4 regions of the Shewanella sp. SR43-4 genome follow, and region 2 is predicted to be linked to each of the others. Evidence: predicted binding sites of a transcription regulator. Region 2 holds the regulator's gene; each other region holds the start of a gene.

Region 1 (7,889 bases), on a different contig from region 2:
ACACACAACCTAGACTGTTGTTAGCGGCGATAGCGATGACTTTCTTTTGTGGGCCAGATAATAGTCCAGGCAAAAAGTCGTACTTGAGCTTCGCAGGTTTGGAATCCTTGTTAGACTTTGCCATTGTATGGTTAAAGAGCTTACCGATAGGGGCTGATAGCTGATTAGCATTGATGATAGTGTCTAATTCGTGAAGTACGCCGCGGCTACTTTTTGATCTTTCAACAAAAATTAACATGGAAATGGGTAATATGCTGGGGATCTTTTTTGTCAGCGCTTTTTTGATGTCACTGTATTGAGCAAGCTTCGGATATTGGAGTAATTCAAGCGAGCTTATTTCAATATGATTATTACTAAAATATGAGGTCCAAAATGATGCGGATCGAGTATCTTCAGTAAAAAGCGATTCTGCTAGCGCATTATCTTCTGGGAGTAATTGTTGCAGTAAAGCTTCATTGATTTCAGTTTCATCGGCTTGGGTAGAAAAATAGCAATTACCATTATCCTGCTCAATGGTGGCTTCGCTAAAGAGCAAAGGCGATACCACCGTTTTAAGCTCGCCTTTTATGGTGACTTTGCCGACAAACAAGAACCGTGCATACAGTAATACTCTTTCTCTTTGATACATTGCTACCCGTTTTAACATTGGGGCGGCAAATTCTTCGGGGATAGGTAGCCGAGGTAAAAAACCTGTGCCTAGTTCATCTTTACCTTGAAGAATTAAACGGTCTTCTTGTTTAAGTTTATTGACGTTCCAAAGATTAATGGAGGCACTATCTTCCTTGTAGCAATCTCGGTAATAAGAAATAATTTGTTTGTAACTCAATGAAGTAATTCCATTTACTGATGGTCCCAAGATATATTAGACACTATGCGGCATGGCTCGCAGCGAAAGTGAAACATGTCTAACAAAGGCTGTTCAAGTTTCCAATGATGTGAACCACAACGTGGGCAAGCTCGGTTCAATTCGCTTTCTAACGACTCACCACCGACACGATACAGATAATAGTAAGTTGGTATTTGCGTTAAAAACTCTATTCTGCCACGTAAATCCCAACCTCGTCTAAACAGGTCGCTGTCTACCCGAGTGATTTCATCTAATGCGGCAAATTCAGCTTTAGTGGCAGCCGCCATTTGTAGCTCATCACATGCTTGCCATTCTGTTTGCCATTTTATAATGCGTTTATGATCGCCATTGAAGGTCGCAGGTAATTGATACAGGGGGATAGGCAAGAGATTATCGCCATTACGTAGCGGTGAGCACATATGAACATAACTGGTATACAACACCTGCCATGATGGTGTCTCTGTGCTGCTAACTTCAGAGTTAATGTCTTGGCCGATGAACTTTTCTCTAGGAGCCAATAGTTTGGCCGCGGTTAATCCGGCTAAAGTTACCTTTACCCACGGGCTATGATAACGATTTGCCAGGCTGGTTTTTTCGGGTAACAACAGGCGAACTCTAAATTCACCATCATTAAAAGCGACGGCAAACTCCCTGCCTAAAATTTGTCCATTCGCCCTTAGGGCTTCAAGAAAAGCGTTGATGGCTTTTTCTACGGTATCAATTGTTGTGTCGGCAAAACATTCAAAGCGCAGTTCAGTAACAAACATCTATTGGTCTGCCTTATTAATAATGATATTGCTTTGAATGGCATTGTCTTGTAATTGATTTTCTAGCTGTTCGACTCGCTTAGTGAGCAGTGTGACGTGTTGTTGCAGACTCATGACCTGCTGAATAACATTGGTAAGATCCACATTATTATCTGCAGGTTGGTCAGCCACAGCGGCAATATCGGCTAATTCTGGTATGTGTTGCCACTCGGATTTTGGCAACGCCTTAAACTGTTGTAAACCTTGGATTAGGGTAGGCATTGGGATGCTATTTCCTAAACGGCTTTTAATCAGTGCCAAACAGGGAGTATTTCCATTGTTAGCAATCGATTTAGCCGCGGCAAGTACTTGCTCAATTGGACTCATTGTTGGTTAAATTCCTTAATTCGGTGGTGTGAGATTAACTAATTCTCATTAAATATAAAAATAAAGATATATAAATCAGCGTTTTAATTTTTGGCACGATTCTGGCTTAAAGGAACTGTAAATACAATGCGGATTTTATTTTAACAAAAAGGATGCAACATGAAATTAAAACTTATCACAGCAGGATTAATTATCGCCACATCAGTAGGGCTAAGTGGTTGTGTTATCAGTGTCGGTGATCATGAATCGGCTAAAAGTGCTGACTATTGGCAAGTTCAACAAGATAAGAATCGTGAACTGTTGAGCAAACTGTCTATGGGGATGACGAGTGATCAAGTGATAACTCTAATGGGCACCGCCGATTTCAGCGAAGCTTATATTAAGCCGACTGAAAACCAAGGGGAACAGTCTATCAAGGTGATGTTTTACCGAACGCAATGGGCGCAAGGCGATGGTAAAACAACCAAAGATGAATGCACGCCCATTGTGTTTCGTGATGATGTTTTAGTCGGTTGGGGTAACACCGCCTACAAACAAATCTGATGAGATAATGGCGCTGTTATAAGGTCAAAAATTAATTACATTTCAGCGCGCATCATTACGTCCAATTGGTCAATCACTTCTGACCATTGGGCGTCTTCTCGTAAAGCCTCTTTTAAAAATGCTTTTTGGCCTGGATTCCAGCAATCTGCATCGGTTATTAACGTATGCTTAGCAAGCTTATTTTGCATAACAAAGTCATCGATACCCACTTGATCATGCGGTAAACCTAGTTGCATAAATAAATGGCTAAGATCATTTGATGTAGTGTCCATTTAAAGGATTCCTTGTAATGGTGTGGTAAACAAATTCAGTATCAGTGTTGATGAGGTAAATAGCAAACAACTGGCAATGACAACTGCGAACAGGCTAAATGCGTAAACAAAACTTGTAGAATGTTTCAAACTTGTTAAGTTAGATTGAGTTTAGAGAGTCAATAACAAGGAATCAAAATGGACAATCACACCTTGGAAACTATTCGTGCTGTGTATTTGACCGCAGAAGACCTGAGAGTCGCAGCTTCCATTCTCTACAACGCATATCATGATGACCCCTATTTTATTGACGTGCTTGCTCAAGATGATGAACAACAATATGAGCAAAAGCTTCGGGCAGCCATTCGTGAAGAGTTAAATGAGTTATGGCAACAAGAACAAGCTTTAATCGGTTTATTTGATGGTGAGCGTTTAATCGGAATTGCGTGTGTCATTTCTGATCTCATTCCTCTGGGTGAGGGACGATATTGGCACTGGCGTTTCAAAATGATGCTGGGTACCGGATGGAAATCGACCCAAGGATTAATGCAAAAAGAAACCTGCATTCTTGAACATCTGCCTTCTCAAAAGTGTGGTGTTTTACAATTTATTGCTATATCACCAAATGAGCAGCAAAAAGGTTATGGGGCTAAGTTAATTCAAGCGGTATTGAGTTGGTGTGATGAACAACCTGATCTCGATGGAGTCGGCGTGTTTGTTAGTAATCCATCACATCATCGGGCTTTGGTAACACAAGGGTTTAGCAGTATTGCTAACGTTAGCATCGGTAATATAGAAGGTGAAATTCTGTTTTACAGTAAAGTGTAACGCCAGCGAAAAATAATTGAATACTCATCGGCCATATCATTTGCGGATTATCAATTAAGGAGTGAATAGTGGAACCTAAACGTTACTCTTCATTTACAGAATTTTACCCATTTTATCTGTCGCAACATCAAAACCCTATTTGTCGAAGGCTGCATTATATTGGCAGTGGCATTATTTTGGTTATTATTGTGAATACCTTGTTTAATCAGCATTGGTGGCAATTATTGTGGCTGCCCGTTGTGGGTTATGGCTTTGCATGGTTAGGGCATTTTCTATTTGAAAAAAATAGGCCTGCTACATTCACTTATCCGCTTTATAGTTTGTGGGCTGATTGGGTCATGTTTGGGCAGATGATAATGCGCCTGTGGCGAAAATCAATCCGATAGTAATAACCTGCTCATGCTTTTGTAAGCCATATCCTACAAGCATGTAAGGGATCTTATCTAAAGTTGTCAGCGTTTAACGTTATTAATTATATTTAATATATAAAAATCATAGTATTACATGTTTTTTCTTGAGTGTCGGTATGTTAAGCATCTATTTCAATGATGTTGAGTGACTTTTCATCGAGCTGGTTTTGATTAGAATGTAGTTATCGAAAGCGAGTTATTTGTTGGTTTTCTTAGGATGAGAAATAAGACAATTAATGCTTAAGAATATCATGGATGTTATTAGGACACGCTCACGGATTGAGCATAAGCTCGGCAAATGGATAGCCGAATCAAGGATGAGTGAAAACAGTCATGCTGTTGACACAAGGATAACAAGGATAGGGCTGCAGGATGCAGCATGGATAGATTCAACGGATTGAATAGATTTACCGCTCAGCCAATGGATAGGCTGTTCAAAGGAGTGACACTCATGAGTTTGTTTGTATTACACAAATAGACAAGGAAATGAGAACAGGGAAAAGGACTGCAGGAAGCATGTTTACATGGATGGTGTGCAGGGAGCAAATATTCAGCAGGATGCTGACAAAAGCGTTAACGGGCACAACCTTATAACTTAAGGTTGTGCCTTTTTGCATCTAAAACTCATATTTGAGTCGCTGCGGAATTCTATGGTCGGACCGGGTTGATGATGTGCTAGCTTAGCTAGCTTTAGCTTATCTAAATCGCTAATCTCAATATTCATAATAAGTCCTATCGATATCGTTCAGTTTTCGCGATTTTTTTATAATCCTGTGATGTAATTGAGCACTTATTTGAACGATTATCTCGTCATCTTTGTGATACCTAATGTTCTCCAATTTGACCCAATATCGTACTGAATCTGCTAATGCCTATATTGATACTCTCAATTTATCCCGAGGGCATGTTCAAGCATGTCGTTGATACTCTGAAAAATGCTGATGATTATCTCAATAACCTTTTGTATAAATAACAAACTCAATGTAATAGTGACAGCTTTCTGCCATAGTGAACCTTCACATTATTAACTTCGTAGTGCACATATGTTTGATGCAAGCAGGCCATCATCTCGAAAAATAAGGAGGGTGTTATGAAAAGTACATTAATGCTAACAATATTGGCAGCAAGCTTATTGTCCTATGCTTCTAACGCCACTGCAGATAAGACCATTTTAGCCGGAGGATGTTTTTGGTGTATGGAGTCCGATTTTGAAAAGCTTGATGGTGTTAGCGATGTGATATCAGGGTTTACTGGTGGAAGCTTAAAAGATCCCACCTATAACGGTAACCATGCAGGTCATTTTGAAGCGGTACAGATAACCTATGATCCTAATAAAGTGAGCTACAAAGAGTTATTAGATTATTACTGGGTAAATATTGATCCCTTTGATGCAAGAGGGCAGTTCTGTGACAAAGGTACTAGCTATTTAAGCGCAATTTTTGTGGCAAATGATAAAGAAAGGCAAATTGCCGAACAGTCTAAAAGCGATATTGAAAAACAATTTCCTAACCAGAAAGTGGTTACGCCAATTTTAGCATCGAGTGTTTTTTACCCTATCAAAGGCGATGAAAGTTACCATCAAGATTACTATAAGAACAATCCTATTCGCTACCATGCTTATCGCTGGAATTGCGGTCGTGACCAAAGGTTAGAGGAAATTTGGGGAGATAAAGCGACACATTAATCAGGTTGTTTGGCAAAGCACATATGAGATTGAAAGTGAATCAGCTATTCACTGCTTATATTTAGAATAAAGTAACGATTTTTAGTAGGTATTGGTTGATGTTAATGCCGTAAAAATTGTAACTATTAAATAAAGTGGATTATTTGACTGTGGCTATTGAGACGATTAATTATTTGAAAATCAATAACCATTAGTCACAAGTTGATTTACCCCATTTGCAACTGTTTCCTTTATCAGGATAAGAGCTTTATTGTGTTCGGCGGTCGATGATTGTTTAGCTTATTTTGGCGATAACCTGCTCTGTTTATTTGTTTAATTCCGCTATCAAAAAATATAGTTTGGAGTAATAGGCGGACATCAGCTGATTTAAGCCGTTAATAAACCAAGTTTATGACTGATGCCCTTTATGCTACCCATGCGTTGCTGATGCCTTCTCGTTATCTGAGTAGAAGGACGCTGTTATCTGCAGCGTCTAATCAATGACCTACTCTTTGCCATTGTTTTATTTAAGTGCGAGAAGTCGTATTAACTTACTCATTCACTTTTTCTAACGTCGCAGCATCGGTATGTGAGAAATCTTTACCGTAGATATTGAGTTTGGTGGTTTGTGAGTATGACAGGGTTTTTTCACCAATTTCCATTGTCATAGAGAATCCTTGGGTCGTCGCATTTTCGGTCATATATGTCGATTCACCTATACCTCTACTTGGCGCTGTCAGGGTCATTTTTTTGCCTGCTTTTCCTTCTGCGATCACACATACCGCTCTTGGCACACAGTATGAGTTATATACCATTTGATTCTTTTGGTCGTAAATCATATAACCACGCTGATCATGAAATTTGGCATCGTCTCTTTGTCTAAACACCTCTAGTTTGTAATAGATAGCGACTAGAGATTGATCACTGGCATTAACAGCGTCGGCAGCGGCTTCATATGTTCTTATTTCATAGAAAGCTTCTACAGCTGTGCCACCTTCACCAACATTTGACCCTGTTCTTCCAGGTGCGATGTCAACGCCGGGACTAACCGTTTTCCACGATCCAATTAACGGCTGAAGTGGACCAAAATCAACATTTTGAGCTACAGCTTGCCCAGTAAAAGATAATGAAAGGGCGATTGATGTCAGAATGATTGCGGGTAGATAGTTAAGATTTTTCATCGATGTTTCCATTTATATTATTAACAGCAAGTGTCGATTGGGATCCGTTAGGCTTGAGTCAATATGCACAGATGAACTCAAGTCATCATCACCTCAGGTAACGCCGATGATAGGCCTGGTTGAATCATTGTTATATGGGCGTAATGTCCCGAGCTTTGTTTCTGTATAAAAATAAGGGTTAATTTTCAGTACGTAGGACATATGTCGCATACCCAACAAAGCAATGAGTGAGACAATTAACAAGGAACTAATTTTAGGGAAGTAATGATGCACTATATTCGAAATGTGATGATTGACGCTGGAAAGTTAAAATTTCTAACTATGCTGTTTTTTTGATCGTTATCATCACCAGTATTTCGGATTTTTTTGCCGATATGGGGCGAGGGGCTAATATACTGCATATATTACAAGAAGCTACAGTTTCTGTTTTTTCGCTATCTTTACTGTTAATGTTGCTATGGAATGCGAAAGTGACCACACGAAGAAACGCACAGTTGCTCAAAGAGCGTGATCAAGCGATCATTTACTCAATGCAGGCATCGAAAGAATTGATAAGTGCCAAGCGACATTTTGGCGAGGAAATAGTAAAACAATTTTCTAGATGGGGGTTAACTGATAGCGAGTCTGACATTGCTTTGTTTACTCTCAAGGGATATAGCGCTAAGGAAATCGCTAATTTTAGAAACGCTTCAGATAAAACCGTACGCAATCAGTTAACGAGTGTATATAAAAAATCTGCGACTACGAGTAAAGTTAGCTTTATTGCTTGGTTCATGGAAGGCTCGTTGTAACGCTCTATATCTCAAAAGCTCTCAATACGAATGTTTGTTTAATGGGACTTGAATGTGAAAAGAAATATAACGCTAGCTTCACTTTGGTGAATAATCTAGTGTGATGAATTTGTCAGCCTTGGTTGTATAAATGACAATCAATATGGTTTATCGATGTTGTTGATGAATAATAAGCTTAATCGGCTGACAAACTGTTTCGCACTGTTATAGACAGCATTACCCTGCGCATAAACCAAGAGAGT
Region 2 (7,889 bases):
ACAATATTTGCCTGACTTGGTCGCTTAATTCGTAAATATTCAGGGCAGAGGTGTCAATATAATGATCAACAATTTTTGCGATAGGCTCAAGTAAACGGCCTTCTAATATGATCGCTTCTTGCAGTGAAATATGATTTTTAGATAACGGGTGTAATCGACGCGTTTCGCTATAGCGTTTGAGTAGCACTTTATCATTAGAATTCAAAAAGAAGCTAATAATTTCAGTGTCATGTTCAAGTAAGGCAAGTTGATCTTGAAGGACTTTACCTTGCTCGGCAATGTTGCGTACATCAACACTAATTGCCACTAGATCATTATTACCTTTGAGCTGAGCCAGTAATATGCCAATCAGTGGTAAAGGCAAATTATCAACACAATAATACCCTAGATCTTCTAATACTCTTAGAGCAACAGATTTTCCTGAGCCTGAACGTCCCGATACTATGACAAGTTTCATGCAGTAATAACCCGATAAAGTTCTGTTGAGTCGTGAGTTTTACGAAGCTGTTTCAATATTTGCTTATCGCTTAATTTTTGAGCCACGCTTGATAGCGTGCTTAAATGCTGTTGGCACTGATCTGCAGGTACTAACAAAGCAAATAAAATATCCACGGGCTGTTTATCGATTGCATCAAAGGCAATGGCTTCTTCACATTTAATAAATATTGCGATCGGATGTTCTATGGCCGTTAATCTACCATGAGGTATCGCAATGCCATTTCCTATACCTGTGCTACCCATTTTCTCTCTCGCTAATAGGCTTTCAAAAACCTCTTGCGAAGATAGGGGTGGGTACTGGGCAGCGACTAAATTGCTGATGAGTTCCAGTACTTTTTTCTTACTGCCCGGTGTGGCACAGGTAGTGCATTCCGGCTGCAGAATGGTACAAAGTTCCATCGTTAGTGTTTTGTATACTTCTCTTTGTGTTTAATTACCTGACGGTCGAGTTTATCGATCAGGGCGTCTATTGCAGCATACATATCAGTGCTTTCTGACATGGCAAAAATCTCTGCACCATTAAGGTTGATTTTAGCTTCTGCTTTTTGTTGTAATTTTTCTACATTGAGCACAACGTGTACATTATTGATCTGATCGAAGTGTCGTTCAAGCTTTGAAAATTTACCTTGAACGTATTCACGTAAAGATTCGGTAATGTCGATATTTCTACCTGTCATATTGATAAGCATAAAAATCCTCCGTTGCTTTGTAGGTTATAAACTCTTACGTTGGTTTGAGGGCGGAATGAGCATCGCTTCGCGATATTTTGCAATCGTACGACGCGCAACGTTGATCCCCTGATCTGCCAGCAGTTGGGCCATTTTGCTGTCACTTAATGGCTTTTGCTGGTTTTCTGCTGCAACCAGTTTTTTGATAAAAGCACGAATAGCGGTAGATGAGCATTCTCCGCCATCGTCGGTGCTGACATGGCTAGAGAAAAAGTACTTTAATTCAAATAGCCCACGTGGTGTGTGCATATATTTTTGAGTGGTAACCCGTGAAATAGTCGATTCATGCATTTCTACTGCTTCAGCAATATCATTGAGTACCATAGGTTTCATGGCTTCTTCACCATATTCAAAGAAACCTTGCTGAAATTGCACAATACAATTGGCGACTTTCAATAAGGTCTCATTGCGGCTTTCGATACTCTTGATGAACCATTTAGCTTCTTGTAAATGACCGCGAATAAATTGGCTATCGGCAGAGTTTTTACTGCTTCTAGCCATGGCTGCATATTGTTGATTAACGCCAATTTTAGGCATATTGTCTGGGTTTAACTCTACAACCCAACGGCCATTCTTCTTTAGTACGGTTACATCAGGAATAACATATTCGTCATCAATAGCGGTGACTAACAAGCCCGGGCGAGGGTTAAGTGACTGGATTAAGGTGATCGCGTCACGCAACTCGTTTTCTTTGAGCTTGGTTTTGCGCATCAATAATCTAAAATCGCGCCCAGCAATTAAATCTAAATAGTCTTTAATGAGCAGACGGGCATTGTCTATATGTGGGGTTGTGTCGGCATATTGGGCTAATTGAATGAATAAACATTCGCTTAAATCTCGTGCGGCAACACCAACGGGATCAAAGTGTTGAATACGTTTTAATACCGCTTCAACTTCATCTAGTTCGACACTTTCATCACCCATGGCTTCGAGAATATCTTCAGTGCTTTGGGTTAAGTAACCGCGTTCATCAATGGCATCAATGATCGCGGTAGCAATCGCTCGATCTGTGTCAGAAAATGGTGTGAGATTTTTTTGCCACTCTAAATGCTCATATAAGCCTTCAGTCGTTTCACCTTGGAATGGCATATCATCATCGCGCATGCTAGCGCTGCCTGAACCTGACATTGGTGAGGCGGTGTACACTTCATCCCATGTGGTATCCATAGCTAAATCGTCCATGGTTTCTTTGGTCATGGATTCTGCTGTGTCGACTGTTGAGGTGTCTTTTTCTATATTGACCACGCTGTTGTCACTAAAGTCGGTGTCCGATTGGTCGCGACTTTCTTTTACTGAGTCTTTTGCTTGAGAAAACTCATCTTCTATTTCAAGCAATGGGTTTGAGTCCAATGCTTGTTGGATTTCTTGCTGTAGCTCCAATGACGATAATTGCAGTAAGCGGATCGCTTGCTGCAATTGAGGGGTCATGGTTAAGTGTTGACCCATTTTGAGTTGGAGTGACGCTTTCATTTACCGCTTATCCCTAGATGATTTCCATAAAAATGACAATCTCGAAAACTGTAATCGATTGTCACATACATCAATGACATTTAACGCTATTTAGATATCGTTCAATGAAATGAGTTAGATAGACTAAAAGGCCAGTAAAGTAACTATAGCTTGAATTGTTCACCTAAGTACACAGCCCGAACTTGTTGATTACTCAATATCTCATCAGGTGTGCCTTCGGCAATTAAATTGCCCTGGCTGACAATATAAGCGCGCTCACAGACGTCTAAGGTTTCACGTACGTTATGATCGGTAATTAATACCCCTAAGCCGCGGTTTTTAAGCTGTTGAATGATTTTTTTTATGTCGATGACAGAAATAGGGTCAACCCCCGCAAAAGGCTCATCGAGCAAAATAAATTTAGGATTAGCGGCCAGCGCGCGCGCTATCTCTACTCGACGACGTTCCCCACCAGACAACGACATGCCTTGGCTGTCGCGAATATGAGTGATATGGAATTCTTCTAATAAATGCTCTACCTGCTCAATCCGTTGGTCGGTAGTGAGTTCTTTGCGAGTCTGCAATACGGCCATAATATTGTCGTATACGGTCAGTTTGCGAAAAATACTGGCTTCTTGCGGCAAGTAACCAATCCCTTTGCGAGCTCTAAGATGCATTGGGTCGGCGGTTAAGTCGTCATCATCAATTAAGATCCGACCTTTATCGCTTTGCACTAAGCCGACAACCATATAAAACGTGGTTGTTTTACCTGCACCATTGGGGCCTAAAAGACCAACAATTTGGCCTGTTTTAACGGTTAAACTCACATCTTTAACAACCTGACGAGTTTTATAGCTTTTAGCTAGATTTTCAGCCGTTAGGGTTATTTGGGTCATGGTTTGATCTGCTTTTTAACAGGAATTTCAGGGAGCTTTTGCTTTGGTGCAGTCTCGTCTTGGAAATTCTCAGGTTGAATAATAGTAATAACGCGATCTTTCCCTGTACCAGTACTTTCAGCAATCAGCTCTTGAGCGTTAATGTTGTACTTAATACGGTTACCGGTTACTTGGCTACCAGATTGATCCAGTTTGGCATTACCTGTCAATGTCAGTGTAGTGGTAGCAAGATCATAGCTTATTTCGTTGGCACTGGCGGTACCAATTTGACCGTCGTCTAACTCTTGTGAAAACGTTGCAGGGTTGCCTATAGCGATGAGTTTTTTACTGGTGCTGTTTTCGGGAGTAAACGCCCGTAACTCATCAGCATTAATGTTAATAGTGCCTTGAGTAACGGTAACAGGACCATTAAAAACAATTTGGTTATTTTTAATGTCAGCAGACTGGCTTACTGAGGCAATTTTCAACTCTTGTTGAAGATCACCTTGTTTCGCTATGGTAGGTAAACTCAGCAGGCAAAATATGCTGCCAAATAACATAACATTGGCGTGAGTGTTGAGGCGATTAATGTGGCTCATATGTTCCTTCTACCTGGCTGAGTAGCGATAATTTTTGCGAATTCAAGTCAGCATGTAGACCTAAACCTTGAATAATAAACCCTTTACCTTTGATGTACACCATCTCTTGTGAGGTGCCGATCATAGTGGTTAAATCCACCGAAACAGCTTGGGTACTGAGTGACTGCAGGGGTTCTTCTATATTAATGGCATCAATAATAACATTATTTTCTAATATGACTTGGCTGGTATTTTTATTCAATTGGCCTCTATCTGCGCTTAATTGCCATTGCGCTTGGCCGTTTTCAGGGTAAATGAGGTAAACAGGTTTAGTAAAGTGAGTAATGTCACTTGAGGCGTAATGCTCCATGTGTTCGGCACTGACTCGACTAGCAATTAAACCGAGTTTATTAAATTCTGTGGTGCGTAGGTTATCCGCTACAAAGTCTGGACGTTCAATACCACGAACTTTCACAGCATCCATTTCACTGCGTTTTATTTGCGCTTGCCAGTAGAGGAAAAAAGCAAGTCCAAAAAAAGCCACAATACCTAGAGTGATTCTATTCATATACTCATACCATGAGCACTGGCAAATTTATCTTGGCTTAAAAGCAGTAAATCAGTGAGTTCTCGTAACGCGCCATGGCCACCATTAAGAGAGGTGGTCATATGGCAATGTTGCTTAACAAATGGGTGCCCGTCACCGACACACACGGCAAGACCAACTGCTTTCATAACTGGGAGATCTACCATATCATCGCCAATATAAGCGACTTCGTCTGCGCTGACATTATACAGTGATAGGAGTTGTTCAAATGGCTCAAACTTGTTATCAATACCTTGATAAATATGTTTAATACCTAACGCGGTCATGCGAGTTTCGACAATCTTTGATTTGCGGCCAGTAATGACGGCAACGTGCATTCCGCTTGTCAGGATAGATCGAACACCATAACCATCGCGAGTATGAAACGCTTTGAGTTCTTCGCCAGCGTTACTGAGATAAATACGGCCATCTGAAAATACCCCATCGACATCACAGATTAACAGTTTGATTTTTTGAGCGCGTTGCCAAATATCATTGCTGATAGGGCCGTAAAATCCTTGGTGGCTGGTGGTTGATTCTGACATGATTAAATGACTCCCGCTTTAACCATATCGAGCATATTTAATGCCCCGATCGGTTGATGTTTTTCATTGACTACAATCAGTCCGTTAATACTTTTCTCATCCATAATTTGCAGTGCTTGTGCCGCTAGAATACCGCTAGGGCAGGTGACACAATTCTGGGTCATTACCTGAGCTATCGGAGTGGTGCGAAGGTTGACTTCGGCGTCGATAACTCGGCGCAAATCGCCATCAGTAAAAATACCAACCAGTGTTGTTTCGCTGTCGACAACAGCTGTCATACCAAGGCCTTTTTTGGATATTTCATACAGCGTTTCAGTAATACAAATATCATTATGCACTATGGGTAAATCATCGCCTTTATGCATAACATCATCGACTTTTAATAATAATTTTCGCCCCAGAGATCCACCAGGGTGTGACAAAGCAAAATCATCTCGAGTAAAGCCTTTGGCTTGCAATAAGGCAATGGCTAATGCATCACCCATTGCTAAAGTTGCTGTGGTACTCGAGGTTGGTGCCAACCCTAACGGGCATGCTTCTTCTTGTACTTCAATGCACAAATGGATTTTAGATAAACGCGCCATATTAGAGTCTGGTTTACCTGTTACTGCGATAACCGGTACGCCCATTCGCTGTATTACTGGCATTAATGTCAGTATTTCACTCGATTCACCTGAATTAGAAATGGCAAGCACAATATCGTTTTTAGCCAATGCGCCTAAATCACCATGACTTGCTTCACCTGGATGAACAAAAAATGCCGGTGTACCTGTGCTGGCAAAGGTCGCGGATATTTTATTACCAATATGCCCCGATTTCCCCATGCCCATAACAATCACTTTGCCTTTGCACTGCAAGATGAGTTCACATGCTTGACCAAACTCAACTGAGTCTACATATTGATATAAATTATCTAGGGCAGCCTTTTCAATATCAATGACTTTACGGCCCCACTGACGAAATTGAGTTTGATTTACCATACGGTTCTCTCTTTTAGCTGAATACTTTACCTTCATGCCCCAATCTAGTGAGACTGAAATACAATCACTTGGTACGCAATAAAGGTGATTAATAATAGTGTGCCATGCCAACGAGTCAGTTGTTGCTTAGCGCCACTTGATAATACTAAAACGGCTAATGCTGCACTGGTGCCTAATACCATGTAGAAGTCTCTGCCGCTGGCCGATGTATCGATTTCCCCGGGGGAAATTAACCCTGGCAATGCCAACACAGCAAGAATATTAAATAAGTTCGATCCAACGATATTACCAATGACAAGATCGTGTTCTTTTTTTAACACGCCAGCAATGCAGGCTGCTAATTCTGGTAGGCTTGTCCCTACTGCAATAATGGTTAAACCGATGACAAGATCGGACAAACCATAAAACTTTGCAATACCCACGGCACCATCAACCATCCAACCAGCTGATAGCGGGAGTAATATAATACCGACTGTAAGCCAAATGATAGCATGAAAGGTTGGTACATCTTTAGGGATCTCAGAGTCCATTTCAGTATCTAAGCTGTCGGTGGTTTTATCATGAGTTGCTTGCCAAATAAAATATCCCATTAACCCTAAAAGGGTTACAAGCAGCATGATACCTTCTACTCGTGTTAATACATTATCATGCAAGGTAAAGCCTGCAAATACAGTAGCTGCGAGCATAATAGGTATTTCACGTTTTAAGGTTTGTGAGCCTACGCTAATCGCACCCAGTAATGCGGTTAATCCTAAAATTAAGGTAATGTTAGCTATGTTAGAACCTAGGACGTTACCAATCGCGGTGTCACGCATGCCATCCATTGAGGCTGTGGCAGCAACAAACATTTCAGGAGCAGAACTCCCCATCGCAACAATAGTGAGTCCAATTAACATGGGAGGTAAGCCTAAATTACGCGCAAATGCGGCAGCGCCATAAACAAATCTATCCGCACTCCAGACTAAAACTGCAAGGCCGACGACTAACATTAGGATATTAACTAGCATGTGATTCCGATAGTGGTAATTAATTGACGAGCATTTTCGCTGGATTTGTATCAAATTGAAAGCATTGCCCAGTAATTGTACTGACAATCATATGTGCTTATATGGATATAGTTGTCGCTTAATCGACAATTACAGTACAATTTGCGCTTAAACTTAATGCAAGGAAGGCTGTTATCTCCTCAACGCCAATGTCTGATATGAGTAAATCGAATAATAAACCTTTGGTCGAAGTTAACCATTTGGCCTTTAGTCATGGTTCGCGCGTTATCTATGAAGATATTTCTTTGTCGATCCCCAAAGGTAAAGTAACAGCAATCATGGGGCCTAGTGGTATTGGTAAAACGACCCTATTAAAATTAATTGGTGGGCAGCTAATTCCCGATAGCGGGCAAGTATTGTTCGATGGCCATGATATACATCAGCTTAAGCGTAAGGATCTTTTTCAACTGCGAAAGCGCATGAGCATGCTATTTCAAAGTGGTGCATTATTTACCGATCTCAACGTATTCGATAATGTGGCCTTTGCCTTGAGAGAACATTCTGGACTTCCAGAAGATGTTATCCGTTCAATTGTATTGATGAAGCTGCAAGCTGTCGGTCTTCGCGGCGCAGCATATATGATGCCAAACGAGTTATCTGGTGG
Region 3 (7,889 bases), on a different contig from region 2:
TCGAGTGGCTTTATAGCGCTAGCAACATTAATATCATTTAAGCTGCCGTATACGTTGTAATGCTTGGTGTTATTCTGGCGGCGCTTATGTTGATTCTTTTTCATTGCTCCTTTCGATACTGGTTCGCTAGTATCTGAAACTCTTACCGGAAACATCGGTAAAAAGTGCCTACAAGTCTGTGGCTCTTCCATAGCTCATTTTTCGATATGAAATTAAATTCTTTATAATCATAGCTTTAATTTTTTATTTACTGTTGGCACGATGTTGGCATTAGTAAAAACATAGTCGTTGTGTAAATGGTTAATTCTCAGATGGTTAGGTATGAGGTCGATATCAAAAGGATTAGCACATCACGCACCATACTGTAAATCGTACACCAAGGAGGTTTTTATGTTGGGCTGGACATTAATGTTTTTAGTTATAGCCGTTATAGCAGGACTATTGGGTTTTACTGGTATTGCTGGAGCCGCAGCAGGGATCGCCAAAATTATTTTCTTCATCTTTATTGTATTACTGGTGATTTCATTATTATCCAGTGCGATTAGAGGTAAAGGTCCCCGAGCATAGTAGGTAACCTGAGCTCTGAAGCCGAGTTAAGGTTAGCGACAAAACGTTATTCGATTACAACCATCATCTAGGAGATGAATATGAAATTATTAAAATTACTGACAATGGCAAGTTTAATGGTGTTTTTAACGGCTGGTTTATCAGCATGTTCAGACAACAAAGCTGAGAATGCTGGTGAAAAAGTGGATGAAATGATCCAAGATGCTGGTAATGCTGTTGAAGATGCATGTGAAGATGTAAAAGAAGGCATGAAGTCAGAAGATCCAGACTGTTAAATACAGTGCAATCTGATTAACTATTTAATCCGTTCAGAGCCGTTAGGTTATTAACGTAAAGTACATTGATGTCAAAGGTCACGACTTGTTTAAACTCATATAAGTCAATGTGGAATGCTTAAGAGCGTGGCGCGAAGTGATTAGATAGTTATAGTGATAAGTATTGTCTTAAGCAGCACTCATGTGCTGCTTTTTTTAAAAAAGGAGGACCACAATGCTCACCCGTATCCATATTAAATATTATTATACCCTTGGTACGTTATTGGCTGCGTGCTTATGTGTGGCGCTTCCTTATGTGTTACTTAAGCTTGTTTTTGCGTGGCTTGCATTATCTTTAGGCTTGGTGAGTTCGGCGTATTGGTTTAATAGTGCAGGTATTTTCCGTAAACGCCAAGATGGCAGTATTCCTTGGTATATAGGTTGGAGCTTTATTCCGTTTTTATTGGGTTGCCAGCTATATAACGCCTGGGCGAGAAAAAATGACAAAGTTCCTGCAATACAAAAAATTGATAAGCAGCTGTATTTAGCCTGCCGGTTGTTTTCGGGCGATATTGACCGACTTAAGCATGAGAAAATTGATGCTATTTTAGATGTTACTGCAGAATTTGATGCATTAGAGTGGACTCTGGTTGATGAAAATATTGCCTATTTAAATATTCCGGTATTGGATCACAGCGTACCTAGCGTCGCACAGTTAAATCAAGCGATTAATTGGTTACATAACCAAGTCAGTAATGGCAAAAATGTCGTAGTACATTGTGCATTAGGTCGAGGGCGTTCGGTGTTAGTGCTAGCCGCTTACTTAGTGTGCCGTGAGCAAAATCGTAATGTTAATGATGTGCTGAAATCTATCAGTAGTATTCGTCAAACCGCGCGGTTAAATAAATGGCAGTTAGCGGCCGTCGAAAAAATGCATCGCCTGAATCAAATTCATATCCATAAACGTGCTTGGTTGATTGTGAACCCAGTGTCAGGTGGCGGTAAGTGGCATGATGAAGCCGATCATATAACTCAAACCTTGAGCGATTATTTTCAGCTTGAAGTCTTATATACCACTAAAGACAAGTCTGCGGTGCAACTAACCGAACATGCCAAAAAACAGGGTGCTGATATTATTGTTGCTTGTGGTGGAGATGGCACAGTTAACGAGGTTGCATCGGTGATTGTCGACAGTGATATTTATCTAGGTATTATTCCTATGGGCACCACTAATGCACTTAGTCACACCTTGTTTGGTATCACCAGTAAGTTAGTACCGGTATCGCAAGCGCTTGATATTTTGATTCAAGGTTATTCTCAGCGCATAGATACTGCCATGTGTAATGAGCAATTGATGTTGTTGCTAGCGGGCTTGGGCTTTGAGCGGAAAATGATACAGAAAGCCGATCGCGACCGCAAAAATGAGCTCGGACAGTTGGCTTACCTTAATGGTTTGTGGGAGGCGATAGATGAAAATCAGCCTTTGTCGATGAAATTACAGCTTGATAGTGGTGACATTCAAATGATTAACACCACGAGTTTAGTGATTGCCAATGCGGCGCCATTCACCAGTGTATTAGCCCAAGGAAATGGTGAACCCAATATTACCGATGGTTTGTTAGACATTACTTGGATTGAGTCCAGTGAGACATCACCACAACAATTATTGAGTATGACCGAGCTATTATTTGCCGGATTAACAGGCGAGCGTGAAGATGATCAGCAGAGTGGAATTCATCATGAGCAAGCTAAGACGATTCAGTTGAGCACGGACTCGTTGTGCAAATATGTTATTGATGGTGAGTTATTTGAGTCTGAAGATTTATGCATCAAGGTTAAACCTAAGTCATTAAATGTGTTGCTGCCTCAAGCGAGCAAACACATTTAATCACTTAGCACGCTGTTAAGGTTCGTCAGGACTCGTTTGGTCTTGGTATTTACTTAACTTGTTATAAAGGGTTTTAACGCTGATACCTAATTGTTTTGCAGTTTCATTTTTATTGCCCATAGATTCATCAAGGGCCTGATAAATTGCAGCTTTTTCTAGTTCGTCGAGGCGCATGCCCACAGGTATTTGTACGCCGTCAGTTAACGGCTCTGTTGAAGGTTCTAGCGATGACACCATGATATGGCTCGGTAAAATTTCGTTTTCTGCCAGAATATATGCACGTTCAATAGCGTGTTTCAATTCGCGGACATTACCAGGCCATTTTTGTTGTTGGATCAGGTTAAGAGCATCATCTGAAAACATTTTTGTGAGTTTTTCAGCTGTGTTTCGATATGCCAAAAAGTGCTGTGCGAGTCCACTTATGTCGTTGTTACGGTTGCGTAATGGTGGCACTTGGATGGGAAAATGCGCTAAACGAAAATATAAGTCTTCGCGAAAATGACCCGCATCAATAGCGTCGGCTAGATCGCGGTTAGTGGCGGCAATAATACGAACATTGGCTTTTTTAAGATGTTGTGAGCCTACCGAGCGATATTCATTATTTTCGAGTACGCGTAGTAATTTTACTTGGTGTTCTAACGGCATTTCGGTTACTTCATCAAGAAATAAGGTGCCGCCTTCTGCCTGCTCAAATACACCACGGTGATCTCGATGGGCACCAGTAAAAGCGCCTTTTACATGGCCAAACAGTTCGCTGTCGACCAGTTCAGGGCTTAATGCACCACAGTTAATTGCGATAAAGGGTTCGTCGACTCTATGACTAGCCAAATGAATAGTATTGGCAACGAGCTCTTTACCTGCACCGCTTTCACCAACGATGAGCACGTTGCTCTCGGTGACAGCGACTTTACGAATAGTGCGATATAACTTGTGCATCGCACGCGATGAACCAACCAATAAACCATATTGGTCTAGTTCACTCGAAAAAGGCTGTTTTTGCTTAGTCGATTGCGATTTGAAGTCTCGGGCAAAGTCTTCTAGCGTGTCGTTAATCACATCAGCATCGTAAGGCTGGCGAAAATGATAACCAGCCGTTTTTGACATTAAATGATCTAAGTTGGGGTTTGGCTTACCTTCGGTTAAGAAGATGAGCTCAATATCAGACATTATCGAACTGTCAGTTAGCTCAGCGTATTCTTGTTGGCTTAATTGTGACAGTTCAATGATAGCAACGTCTATTGAGTTACTCTTCAGTTGGTCTAACCAGGACTGGTCAACTGAGCTGGCAATCTTATTAAAGTGCTGGCTACTTGGTAAAGCAAGTAGACGAGCTTCACCTTCTTGACGGTGTAAATGGTAAAAAAGTGTTGGACGTGGCATGCCGATTCACTCCCTGTGGTATGTAGTCCAATGTTTGTCTCGGGTGTCGTGTGACAACTAAAGACAATCATTCAGTGTTGTTAGGCCATTAACGTGTAACAAAATATTATAATAACACTAATAATCAGATGGTTAATTAAATTTTGTCCATGTGCAGACGTGCTTATGTTTAGGCTTTGCTTACATAATATGTGCTGGATCTCTATAGGTTATACAACCTATAGAGCAAAGTACTAGTTAAATTATCGAATACAGGAGGATTTGCGTTGAAATCATATACTCGAGACGAACAAGTTGAGTCCGATGTGTGGCTTTTGCATGAAGCGATTGATTTATGCCAAGAGGGCGAGCAATTTTATGCCCAAGCAATACTAGGGGCCGACGATTACAACATTAAGCGGGTTTTTATCCATATGGCTGACATTAGAAAATGCATGCTAACGCGTTTAACACCATTATTTACGTTGATGCGATCCAGCCAAGCAAGACCTATGGACAGTAAAACCTTTCACCAACAATCTTCATATAAACACTATGCTAAGGCTGAACACCTGATACAGGATAAACCATTACCGCAGGTGATTGCAGTATTGGTTGAAACTGAGCAACAAGTATTAACTCAATTAAAGTACGCCGCTAAAAAAACTAAAAATAAGCGTGTCGCAGGGCAACTTGCCGAAGGCATTGCTTGGCTACAGATGAGTTTTGATACCATGAAACACCTTTCCGTTGCAGGTAATTAGTCTGCGGGTAATAAAAACGCCTGATAATGTTGATTCTCAGGCGTTTTTTGTTGATGTTCGCTTCGTCACCTTTTAAGTCTAGTCGAGGTTAAGCCACTCTTGATTGCCATGAGGAAAAATTTACCTAGTATCGGTAAAAAAGTCCGATAACATTACTATTAAAAGTCATCATAGCAATGAAAAAATTTAATTAGTTGTTATTTTACATGTGGTTATAATTGTTGGCATGATTCGCGCATTATAATCCTTGATATTAACAACGGAGGAAATCTTTATGAAAAAGACCACATTATCTGTAGTAATGAGCATCATGTTAGGTTCAATGGCATTCGGTGCAAGTGCAGCACAAGATTGGCAAGATGATGCAAAAGATGCGTGGATCGATGGTAAAGCTGAAACCACACTTTTGTTAAATACTAATTTGAATTCATTCGATATTAATACTGACGTACATGATGGCAATGTGACCCTAACAGGTAAAGTTAACAGTAGTGTTGATAAGGCACTTGCCGGAGAATTAGTGAAAAGCTTAGATGGCGTTAAAGACGTCAATAATGAATTGTCGGTAATGAAGCCTGATAGCGATAAAGACACTAATGATCTCGCTAAAACCCTCACCGATTCAAAAGTCGCTACCGTAGTCAAAACGCGACTATTATTCTCAGCCGACGTATCTGGTACCGATATTGACGTTGAGGTCAAAAATAGCGTGGTAACATTAAAAGGTTCGGTATCGAGTGATGCTGAACGTGATTTAGCTTTAATGATTGCCAAAAATACTGATGACGTAAAAGATGTTGTTAATAAGTTACGTGTCACTCAGTAATCTATTGATAATCTTTAAACCAGCCTTTGGGCTGGTTTTTTTATGCCTAAAATAGGCAATAAGTCACTATATTTTGATTATTAGCAACTAAAGTTAGCCGACTGGTCTATTCTTGTTTATCCTGTCATTGAAATGGAGGCTCAATGAACAAAAGTGCAGCAAGTAGACAATCAATATGCGCCGTAGGCGAAAAGCTTTTTGCGTTACACGGTTATAGTGGCGTGGGCATTAAATTAATTCTCGACGAGGTCGGTATTCCTAAAGGGTCTTTTTACCATTACTTTGCCAGTAAAGAGGCGTTTGCGGCAGCCGTTGCCGAACATTATTTTCAATTACGTATTCAGCCTATTGCTATCGATTCAAGCGTAAATTTTAAAACTAATTTATCAACAATGCTTAATGGGTATCATCAACTCATTGATGAGCTGTTTAGTGGCAGTGAGCCTCGTGGCTGTTTAATGGGTAACTTGATGGTTGAAGTCAGTAGCAAAGCGCCTTTATTGCATCAAACCTTAAACCACCTTTATGATCAATGGTTGGGCTTATTGAGTGCGCTTATCGAGCAGGGGCAGCTGCAAGGCCATATCCGTACAGACTTGCCAGCGTTAACACTAGCGAGTGTTTTTTGGGCGAACTGGCAAGGAACTATGCTACGCTGCCAAATTAAAGTCGATAAAATGGCTGCTAAGCGAGCTTTAGTGCAGTGTATGCAGATGATGACTCGATAGATTCAAGTGCTGCTGCAGTGATTTTGAGCGTGTATTGTGAAAACAATATTGCTATATAGAGCGGTTTTTTCGGTGTTTGGAGTAGGGTTAATTGGCTAAAAGATTATTACTTAGTTGTTTGGTTTTACTGCTGTCGGCATGTGCGTCTAGTCCGCAAGTGGTTATCGCACCTAAGCCTGTGGTAGTTCCACCCATGCTTAAGCAAGCAGCGCCCAAGTGGAGCGAGTCAAGCCTGTTAAGTTTTCATAATCAATGGAAAGGTACGCCATATCGTTTAGGTGGCCTGAGCCGAAATGGCGTAGATTGTTCAGGGTTTGTGTATTTGGCCTACCTGAACATTGTCGGCGACAAACTACCTCGTACAGTGAATTCACAGGGGACTTTGGGTAAAGACGTGCCGCGCAGCCAGTTACAAACCGGCGATTTAGTTTTTTTTAAAACCACTCGGACGGTTCATCATGTCGGTATTTACATGGGCAATGATCGTTTTTTACATGCCTCGACTAAAAAAGGGGTAAAAATTTCGAGTTTGAATAATATCTATTGGAAGCCTCGTTTCTGGTTTGCAAAACGCATAGACAATCCAACGTTTGAACAAAACATGTCGATAGCCAGTTTGGTCGAACATGTTCAACAGCAAGACCATTTATAATTTAGCAGCAGTTTAACAGCTGGTGCCGTTTATTTGCTTCAACCCTAGGCCTGCATTTGAAGTATTGCTTGGGTTGTTTTCACCGCTTAGCATCGATATATTCATGTTATAAATAGCTGTTTAGGCTAAAACCACGACGTAAACGGACCCGTTATGCCAGACTCCAAGCATTGGACCTTAAAAAGTATTGCCAAAGAATTAGGTGTGTCGAATGCGACGGTATCTAATGCGTTTAATCGTCCAGATCAGTTGTCGGAAAAACGCCGCACAGACATTCTCGCTGCCTGCAACGAGCTAGGATATTTTGGACCTAATAAAGCCGCGCAATCTTTAAGGCGTGGTAAATTTGATACGGTCGCATTGGTGTTGTCGGACAGTATTGAATACATGGTATCAGATCCTGTGGCCAGTAAATTTATGAAAGGTGTTGCGGCCGTTTTCGAGCAACATAAAATTAATTTACTGTTGTTTTCTGGTAGCTCTGACAATGTGAATGGCGTCAATGATTTTGTCGATGGCTTTATTTGTTATGGTCGCCCCCGTAACCGTTTATTGGCAGAGCAATTGAAAAAAATCCGTAAAAAAGTGGTAACGGTCGACTTTAATATTCACCGTAGTGCTTCGGTGAGTATCGATAATAAAGCCGGTGCCTATGAAGTGGCTAAGTTGGCGATTCAATCTGAGCTAGATCAGGTCGCAATTCTTGGATTACGCTTGCTTGATACCCATTTAACCTGCCGCGTGTATGATATTCATTCTATGGAAATTGACACGTCTGTAGCGCATCAGCGTTTGCAAGGTTATTTGGATGCCATTGGTGATACAGGGGTTAAGCTTGGTGATGACCGCAT
Region 4 (7,889 bases), 270 kb from region 2:
CATTCAGGTATAGACAATGAGGATTAATATGAAAACGGAAAATCTATGGATTCCCTTAGCTTTAGCACCTTTGTGTATTGCTCTTTACGGCTGCAATAGTGACTCATCTTCGGAAGGCATTCCACAACTTGAGGCCGCCATACCTGCAAGTATCACCAGTTGTGCCACACTCGCAACTGAGTTCAATTATGCCGACACTACAATTATCAGTGCAGAACTTATCCCCGCGGGTGATGTGGAATATGACGCAGGCGAAATTTACCCGTCTCCTTCACATTGTTTAATCACAGGGAAAATGAACGAAAGAACTGGCATAGGGATGGATGGTGATGCCGAGTACGCTATTGGTTTTGAAATGCGTTTACCGTCAGACTGGAATGGCCGTTTTTATTACCAAGCCAATGGCGGCTTAGATGGTAAAGTGCAAAAAGCCGTTGGTCGTTTCCTTACATCTGCAAGCAAGGATTCTGGTGCGCTAAACAAAGGCTTTGCAGTCATCAGTTCCGACACCGGACACGCATCAGCAACACCCATGTTTGGGCTAGATCCTCAGGCACGCTTAGATTATGGCTACAATGCGGTTGCCGAACTCACGCCAATGGCTAAATCTTTAATTGAAACCGCGTATGGTAAACAGCCTGATCGTTCTTACTTTGGAGGTTGCTCAAATGGTGGACGCCATACCATGGTTGCCGCAACACGCTATGCCGATTTATATGATGGTTTCTTAGTGGGTAACCCAGGGTTCAACTTACCCAAAGCAGCTGTTTCACAGCTTTATGGTATTCAGCAATATTCAAGCCTAGTAGATATTGACGTCGAAAATGTGCTCGCATCTTTACAAAATGGCTTCACCCAAGAAGAGTTTGCACTCGTTGCAAGTAAAGTCGCACAGCAATGTGATGCATTAGATGGTGCAAGCGACGGAATGGTACAAGATACTTATGGTTGCCAAGATGCATTTGATTTAGATCGAGATGTGCCAACCTGTCCAGCTGACCGAGATGGCACATGTTTAACTGCTGCGCAGAAGTCTGTAATGACAAACATTATGTCTGGGCCACGTAATAGCAATACAGATGCGGCCATTTATTCAGACTTCCCCTATGATGCAGGCATGGGCACCAATGATTATTATAACTGGGAATTTTTCATGGCGATGATGAGAGATCCAGGCGCTGTGGCATTTATATTCTCAACCGCACCAACCCCTTATAATGGTTCAACGGAACTCGGTGCATATGAATTTGTGATGCCTTTTGATATGGATACCGATGTTGAGCGTATTTATGCGATTGATGATACTTACACCCAGTCAGGAATGACATTCATGACACCACCAAATCCAACTGATCTAACTGTATTGAGAGATCGAGGCGCTAAGATAATGGTCGTTCATGGTACTTCTGACGCAGTATTTTCACCTAACGATACAGTTAACTGGTACAAAGGCTTGCAAAACGTCAATGAAAATCAAGCCGACGAGTTTGCTCGCTTATATTTAGTCCCTGGTATGAACCATTGCGGTAAGGGGTTAGCTACAGACCGCTTTGATATGCTTGACTCTCTCGTTGCATGGGTAGAACAAGGGCAAGCACCTGAGAGCATAAATGCTTCTGTTCGTTCTGAAAATACTGAGTTACCCGCTAACTGGTCTAAAACACGGACAAGACCATTATGCCCTTTCCCACAAGTGGCAACCTATAGCGGTACAGGTAACATGGAAGATGCAGTTAACTTTATCTGCGTGACTCCTGAGCAATAGAAACAATAAGCAACATAATGACGCACTAGATTGTGGAACAAGATATCCATCACTGTAACGCATTTGGGCACCTCTTTATTTAATAGCTAACAAGTAAAAGGAGCATTCTATGCTCCTTTTACTTGTTAAAACCTGCGACTTAATTTATTCAGCAAACCGCAGGCTAAATTCTTGAATGCGTTGTGCATTGACACCGCGATCGCCGATTCCAACCCGCGATACACTGCGTAAATCAATACGGCTACCCTGCTCTAATACAGACACGACCACAACAATATCGTCTGCGAAGTTAAAAAATGGGGTTCTTGAGGTACTTTCAAAACGACGTGCCTTTGGGTCTTGAGCGACAATAGTCCAACCCATTGACTCCGCAACCATAAGTGCCTTTTGATAAGCCGCATCAGCGGTTAAGTCTGACACTATAGGGTTAATATTAGGAAAAGCTTGCAGTTGCTGCGCAGCGATTTCGGGTCCACCATAAACTAAGCTGTTTTTAGCGCCTTCACGGCTGTCAGTTAAAAATTCAAATTGCGGTGGCGATTGGGTATTAGTGGTTATATCGTGAATAGGTGGGTATTTAACTGGCTCAATAACCAATGCCACAATACTCGGCGCCAATATGCCTAATCCAAGCACTAATGCTATGGTCGAATTGATAAGCCCTCTACCCTTAGCACGACTGTTTTGCTTAATGGTAAAGCTGGTAATTAATGCAACTAACCCAATCACGACGACAACATATCCCAGCAAGTTATTGTAATTACGGCTGGCCATGAAGCCGACTATGGGATCCCATAATCCTATTGTCGATCCAAATACCATTAATACGGCAAGTGCTACTGCAACCAATGCCACCACTAACGCAATATTACTTAAACTGCTTTTTTGCATCACATTCATCCTTTAGGTAATCCTAATTTATCTCACTCAACTTACATTGACCTGAATTTGTGCTAATAAATTTCTCAAACAACAAAAAAATATTCTGACTCAATAAGATAAGCTCGAACCGTTTACTGACTTAACCAGTGTTGTTTCGCTTTACTCACCCGTATTAGGATCAAGCGCTAAACGACGCATGGTACGAATTAAATTACTTCTATCTAGCTTTAAGGACCTTGCAACTGCAGCTAAGTTACCTCGCTCAGTCACGAATACTGTTTGTATGACTTGCCGCTGATACTCATCGGTGGCATCACGCAGTCCTTGGGTTATCACTTGGGATAACCTAGCCGTTGAATCATTGGTGGATTGATTCTCCATCGCGGTTTGCTGTGGTGCTTCAGAATGACTCGCCATAAACTCTGACCCCAGATGCACAGGGCTAATACTAATAATACTAGCATGACGACCTTGTTCACTAATGGCCCTTAAGGCAGCGCGACTAAGCAAGTGCTCTAACTCACGCACATTGCCAGGCCAATGATATTGGGCTAATTGATTAATCGCGCTTTGTTGCAACCTCAGTTTCGCGACCCCAAGTTGATGTTGGCTTTTTTCTAAAAAATAGCCTGCCAATAAAATAACGTCTTTACCGCGATCTCGTAATGCTGGCACAGGCAGTGGATAAACACTTAAACGATGATACAAGTCAGCTCTAAACCTACCTTCTTTAACTTCTAGCTGCAAATTACGATTAGTTGCAGCAATAATTCTGACATCCACCACAATAATATTGTCGCTACCAACACGCTGAATTTCACCATTTTGCAATGCACGCAATAACTTAGCTTGTACCGCTAACGGTAATTCACCCACTTCATCTAAAAATAATGTGCCGCCATCGGCCAGCTCAAAGCGGCCCCGACGATCGCTTACCGCACCAGAATAGGCACCTTTTACATGACCAAAGAGTTCACTTTCAACGATGCTTTCTGGCAGTGCTGCACAGTTAATTTGTACTAACGGTTGCTCGCTACGACGTGATTGTTGATGAATGCTTTTGGCAACCAACTCTTTACCCACACCAGTTTCCCCGGTAATTAATACCGATAGATCGCTGGCGGCAACAGTATTTATCTCTGACAATAAATCCGTAATTGCGCCACTGTTACCAATAATGCTCGACGGCCCTGCAGTCGCTAACATGCACTGTGCCACTTGATGATTACGTTCAACTTGAATTTCTAACGCTTCAATATGTTCACTGGTACTAATCGCAGCGGCCACAGCAGCAATATAAGCACGGGTTTCGGTTGGATTAAGCGAATCAAAACTACCTGCTTGCATAGCGTCTAAGGTTAAAACGCCCCAGGCTTTACCATCGATATAAATGGTGCTACCCATGCAGTCATGCACGTGCAATTGTTCACTGCCATCATCGACTAAACCGTCATAGGGATCGGGCAGTGTTGAGTCGGCATCGAAGCGGGTAACGTGTGGGTTAGCTAAAATTTGCTGCAAGCGTGGATGGTGGTTAATCGAAAATTGTCGCGCTAACGCTTCTTGCTTTAAGCCCACCACAGCTACAGGCACCAAATGATCCTGTTTAAGCTTCAGTAAGGCTACAACATCGCACGGAATGGCGCGTTGAATCGCTAAAATCAGCCGCAAGTAACGCTCCGATTTTATCAAGTCACGATTTAAGTCTTCTACAATGTCGATAAAGGGAACAATATTCATAATAAGTCAAATAAACCTAATTTAGGTTAATTTGACACACTTACCGATCTAGGTCAATTTAACCTTTATTAAATTTATATGTTTAAAATCAGTGTGATAAATGTTGGCACGTTCTGTGTAATGTCTAGGTATACAAGGTAATTGATTGAAGCTTATCGCTATTTACTCCCCAAAAAGGAATCATGAATGTTAGACACTGCAACTGTTCAAATTATTAAGGCCACTGTCCCCGCGTTACAACTTTACGCCAATGACATTACCAGCCATTTCTATCCATTACTGTTTGCCCAGCATCCTGAAGTATTGCCTTATTTCAATCAAACTAACCAAGCTAAAGGCACTCAACCTAAAGCACTGGCTAACGCTGTGATTGCTTATGGTGCCAATATTGATGAACTAGGTAATTTAAGCGCTGCGGTCAGTAAAATTGTCCAAAAGCATACCGCACTAGGTATATTGCCGCACCAATATGATGCGGTTGGCAGCTGTTTATTACAGGCCATTAAAGCCGTACTCGGCGATGCTGCAACAGACGAAGTGATTGATGCTTGGGCCAAAGCTTACGGTCAGTTAGCCAACATATTAATTGCGGCTGAAGAGTCAATTTATACACAGAACGAACAGAAAACTGGTGGCTGGCGCGGCGATCGTGAGTTTATTTTAATAAAACGTGTAGATGAAAGTTCAGTGATTACCTCATTCTACTTTCAACCATTTGATGATAAAGGTTTGCCAAGCTTTGAAGCCGGTCAATTTCTAACCTTAGTATTTGATGATATCGATGGCGTATCAATGCGTCGTAACTACAGTTTATCTGACGCGGCAGGCAAAGATTACTTAAGAATTAGCGTCAAGCGTGAACCTAATGGTGTGGTATCAAATCACTTACATAACCACATTCAGTTAGGTGATAAAGTCAAATTACGTGCCCCCAGTGGCGATTTTACTTTACGTAAAAATACCAAACCATTAATTTTACTCACCGGCGGTGTGGGCATTACGCCTGCGATTAGTATGCTCAATACTGAAGCTGGTTCAGGCCGCGATATTCGCTTTATTCATGCGGCTCTTAATAGTGATGTCCATGCGTTTAAACACCATGTTGATCAACTTGCCTCAATCCATGATCACATCAAGCCGCTGTATGTTTACAGCCAACCAGAACAATATTGCCAACCTCATGCGACAGGCTTCATTGATGCATCATTGATTGCAGAGCAACTGCCTGCAGACCGCGATGTAGAATTTTACCTACTTGGCCCTACTGGCTTTATGAAAGCAGCATTAGCTATCGCCACCAGCTTAGGTATACCAGAAAACCAAATTCATTATGAATTCTTTGGCCCAACTGAAGCATTAAGCGCTTAATCACCCAATAAACCCGTAAGATAGAAAAAGCCCTGAGTGTTAACTCAGGGCTTTTTAGTTATTGATAAAAAACGATTAAACCTATGGCTGGAGATGTCCTAAAACGGGATATCGTCATCCCAATCTTCATCTTCTCAATGATTAAATACTCTATTAACTTAAATAAACTGGATAGCACACATGGTTAAGTCATCCTGAAATTCTGAAAAACCGCAAAATAGTTTCATTTGCTGTTCAAGATACTCCAGCATAGCTTCGGGTTCATCGGGGGCGGCACTAATGGCTTTTTCTAAGCGATCAAAGCCAAATAGCTCTTTTTGGGCATTTTGAGTTTCGATGACAACATCAGTATAAACAAACAAGATATCACCAACATCCACGCTAACCCTGTAGGTATCCCAATTTTGCTCACGCAATACACCTATCGGTATCCCGCCCTGATCTAGAGCAACCAGTCGATTGGCTTTTTTCAAGTACGCATGCGGATGGCCAGCATTGGCATAAATGAGTTCTTTGTCTTTACAATTATAACGAAGCACTGTGGCGGTTAAAAAACTGCCGCGGGGCTTTTTAGTGAAAAAGTGTTGATTGATATAATTGAGTACTTCTGAAGAGCTACTGGATAAGTTCTTCGGCTCAAAGGTGCGTAAAATCGCATCTATCATTGCTGTCTCTACGGCAGCGGCTGGGCCATGCCCCGATACGTCGGCAATAATCATTCCTATATCACCTTGAATGTCAGGACGACTTTTACCGAGATCGACAATATCTAAATAATCGCCACCAGCGCCTTTCATTGCTTTGTAGGTGTAGGCCATTTTAACGGAGCTTAGTTCAATACCTTTGTCTGGCAACATTAGCTGTTGTAAGCGGGTAATCTCTTCTATCTCATCGCGGATCCATACTTGAGCGGCATTGAGCTGTGAAGATGCTTCAGAGAATTGAAAACTTTTTAGCTGATATAAAAGCTTGAAATACAATGCACTAACATGATGCGACTCTACATTGGCAGGCAAATCGAGCAAAATGATACAGTCAAATAAGCTCGAATCTTTACCAAAAGGCAGTGCCCAAGACGTCTTGCCATCATCATTTAATGGCAATATCTCAATGGTACTGTGCTGTAACGACAATGCTTGAAACTGTTTATACAGGTTAGTGTAATGTTGATCACACAAGGATGAAAAATTACAGCTAATTTGGCCATTTTTCTTAATGAGATAATAATTAAACTCAGTTAACGTGAGCGCCAAGGTGGTTTTAAACCACAAGGTTTCATCAATGATATTATTAGCTAATGCTCTGTCTATACTCAAAGGGAAGACCTTACTTTTGGGCTAATTTAGCAGCAAGGGCTTCATTTAAACCAGAAACACCACTTTTCTTTAAGGTACTTTGATAGTCTTTACTAAAGGTACGGATCATTGATAAACCTTCCGCTACAAAGTCGTAAATTTTCCATTCATCATTGCGCTGATAAAGCTGGTAAGAAACTGGAATGATATTGTCTTTGGTATGTATGTCGGTATCTACCGTTGCATAGACTTTTTTCTTGATGGTCTCGCCAGTGTAAGCAACGGTTTCATTATCATATTTTTCTAACAATACAATATAAGTATCGACTAAAACGCCTTTTAACAACACCATAAATTGACGCTTTTCGCTGTCGCTGGCTTCTCTCCAATACTTACCTAATACGCGTTGCGCAGACGCTTGAATATCCACATGCTTTTCAATCACATCACTGAGCAATTGTTTTTTTTGTTCAACCGACAAAGCACTATCAGAAGCAATACTAATGATATCTGACACACCCAATTTAACCCGATCTGTCGGTCCTTGTGCTGCTAAAGCTACAGACGGCATCACTAACATTATGATTAAAGCTATTATCGATTTCATTATTTATCCTGACTAAACATATATTTACTAACTAATTCTTCGATGCTAATTGATGATTCTGTATCAATAAACTCATCACCATCTTCCATATTGATGTCTGATCCACCGCTGGATATTTTAAGAAACCTGTCACCGATAATCCCAGATGTACGAATAGACGCGACGGAATCATCTGGCACAGTAATGCTGTTGTCTAATGACACTGTAACCACAGATTCATACGCTTTAGGGT

The links. Region 2 encodes sigma-54, which starts transcription at its own class of promoters, with help from an activator protein. Its sites were predicted from a motif close to GTTGGCACGNNNNTNGNNT; they were not measured.
Region 1: a site for sigma-54 is predicted at 2,070-2,088, ahead of H5123_RS11415 (DUF3192 domain-containing protein). Genes of this name have one in related genera too.
Region 3: a site for sigma-54 is predicted at 5,053-5,071, ahead of H5123_RS12675 (BON domain-containing protein). Genes of this name have one in related genera too.
Region 4: a site for sigma-54 is predicted at 4,490-4,508, ahead of hmpA (NO-inducible flavohemoprotein). Genes of this name have one in related genera too.

What each region holds. Positions count from the first base shown of each region.
Region 1 covers NZ_JACJEB010000008.1:198,237-206,125, forward strand. The annotation lists gene H5123_RS11400 (DEAD/DEAH box helicase) at 1-826, opposite strand, end outside; gene H5123_RS11405 (Zn-ribbon-containing protein) at 841-1,614, opposite strand; gene H5123_RS11410 (hypothetical protein) at 1,615-1,980, opposite strand; gene H5123_RS11415 (DUF3192 domain-containing protein) at 2,140-2,523, shown strand; gene H5123_RS11420 (DUF2789 domain-containing protein) at 2,559-2,795, opposite strand; gene H5123_RS11425 (GNAT family N-acetyltransferase) at 2,973-3,602, shown strand; gene H5123_RS11430 (DUF962 domain-containing protein) at 3,671-3,988, shown strand; gene msrA (peptide-methionine (S)-S-oxide reductase MsrA) at 5,103-5,696, shown strand; gene H5123_RS11440 (heme-binding beta-barrel domain-containing protein) at 6,227-6,856, opposite strand; gene H5123_RS11445 (LuxR C-terminal-related transcriptional regulator) at 7,189-7,647, shown strand.
Region 2 covers NZ_JACJEB010000001.1:204,091-211,979, reverse strand. The annotation lists gene rapZ (RNase adapter RapZ) at 1-457, opposite strand, end outside; gene ptsN (PTS IIA-like nitrogen regulatory protein PtsN) at 454-897, opposite strand; gene hpf (ribosome hibernation promoting factor) at 900-1,187, opposite strand; gene H5123_RS00990 (RNA polymerase factor sigma-54) at 1,212-2,696, opposite strand; gene lptB (LPS export ABC transporter ATP-binding protein) at 2,840-3,571, opposite strand; gene lptA (lipopolysaccharide transport periplasmic protein LptA) at 3,568-4,149, opposite strand; gene lptC (LPS export ABC transporter periplasmic protein LptC) at 4,136-4,696, opposite strand; gene kdsC (3-deoxy-manno-octulosonate-8-phosphatase KdsC) at 4,693-5,259, opposite strand; gene H5123_RS00965 (KpsF/GutQ family sugar-phosphate isomerase) at 5,262-6,239, opposite strand; gene H5123_RS00960 (calcium/sodium antiporter) at 6,284-7,246, opposite strand; gene H5123_RS00955 (ATP-binding cassette domain-containing protein) at 7,435-7,889, shown strand, end outside.
Region 3 covers NZ_JACJEB010000010.1:15,720-23,608, forward strand. The annotation lists gene arsJ (organoarsenical effux MFS transporter ArsJ) at 1-60, shown strand, start outside; gene H5123_RS12650 (DUF1328 family protein) at 391-567, shown strand; gene H5123_RS12655 (hypothetical protein) at 648-842, shown strand; gene H5123_RS12660 (diacylglycerol kinase family protein) at 1,057-2,709, shown strand; gene H5123_RS12665 (sigma-54-dependent Fis family transcriptional regulator) at 2,725-4,089, opposite strand; gene H5123_RS12670 (hypothetical protein) at 4,356-4,832, shown strand; gene H5123_RS12675 (BON domain-containing protein) at 5,107-5,658, shown strand; gene H5123_RS12680 (TetR/AcrR family transcriptional regulator) at 5,802-6,386, shown strand; gene H5123_RS12685 (C40 family peptidase) at 6,478-7,038, shown strand; gene H5123_RS12690 (LacI family DNA-binding transcriptional regulator) at 7,192-7,889, shown strand, end outside.
Region 4 covers NZ_JACJEB010000001.1:471,231-479,119, forward strand. The annotation lists gene H5123_RS02115 (tannase/feruloyl esterase family alpha/beta hydrolase) at 29-1,765, shown strand; gene H5123_RS02120 (DUF1499 domain-containing protein) at 1,910-2,656, opposite strand; gene norR (nitric oxide reductase transcriptional regulator NorR) at 2,807-4,387, opposite strand; gene hmpA (NO-inducible flavohemoprotein) at 4,574-5,755, shown strand; gene H5123_RS02135 (PP2C family protein-serine/threonine phosphatase) at 5,914-7,071, opposite strand; gene H5123_RS02140 (phospholipid-binding protein MlaC) at 7,082-7,657, opposite strand; gene mlaD (outer membrane lipid asymmetry maintenance protein MlaD) at 7,657-7,889, opposite strand, start outside.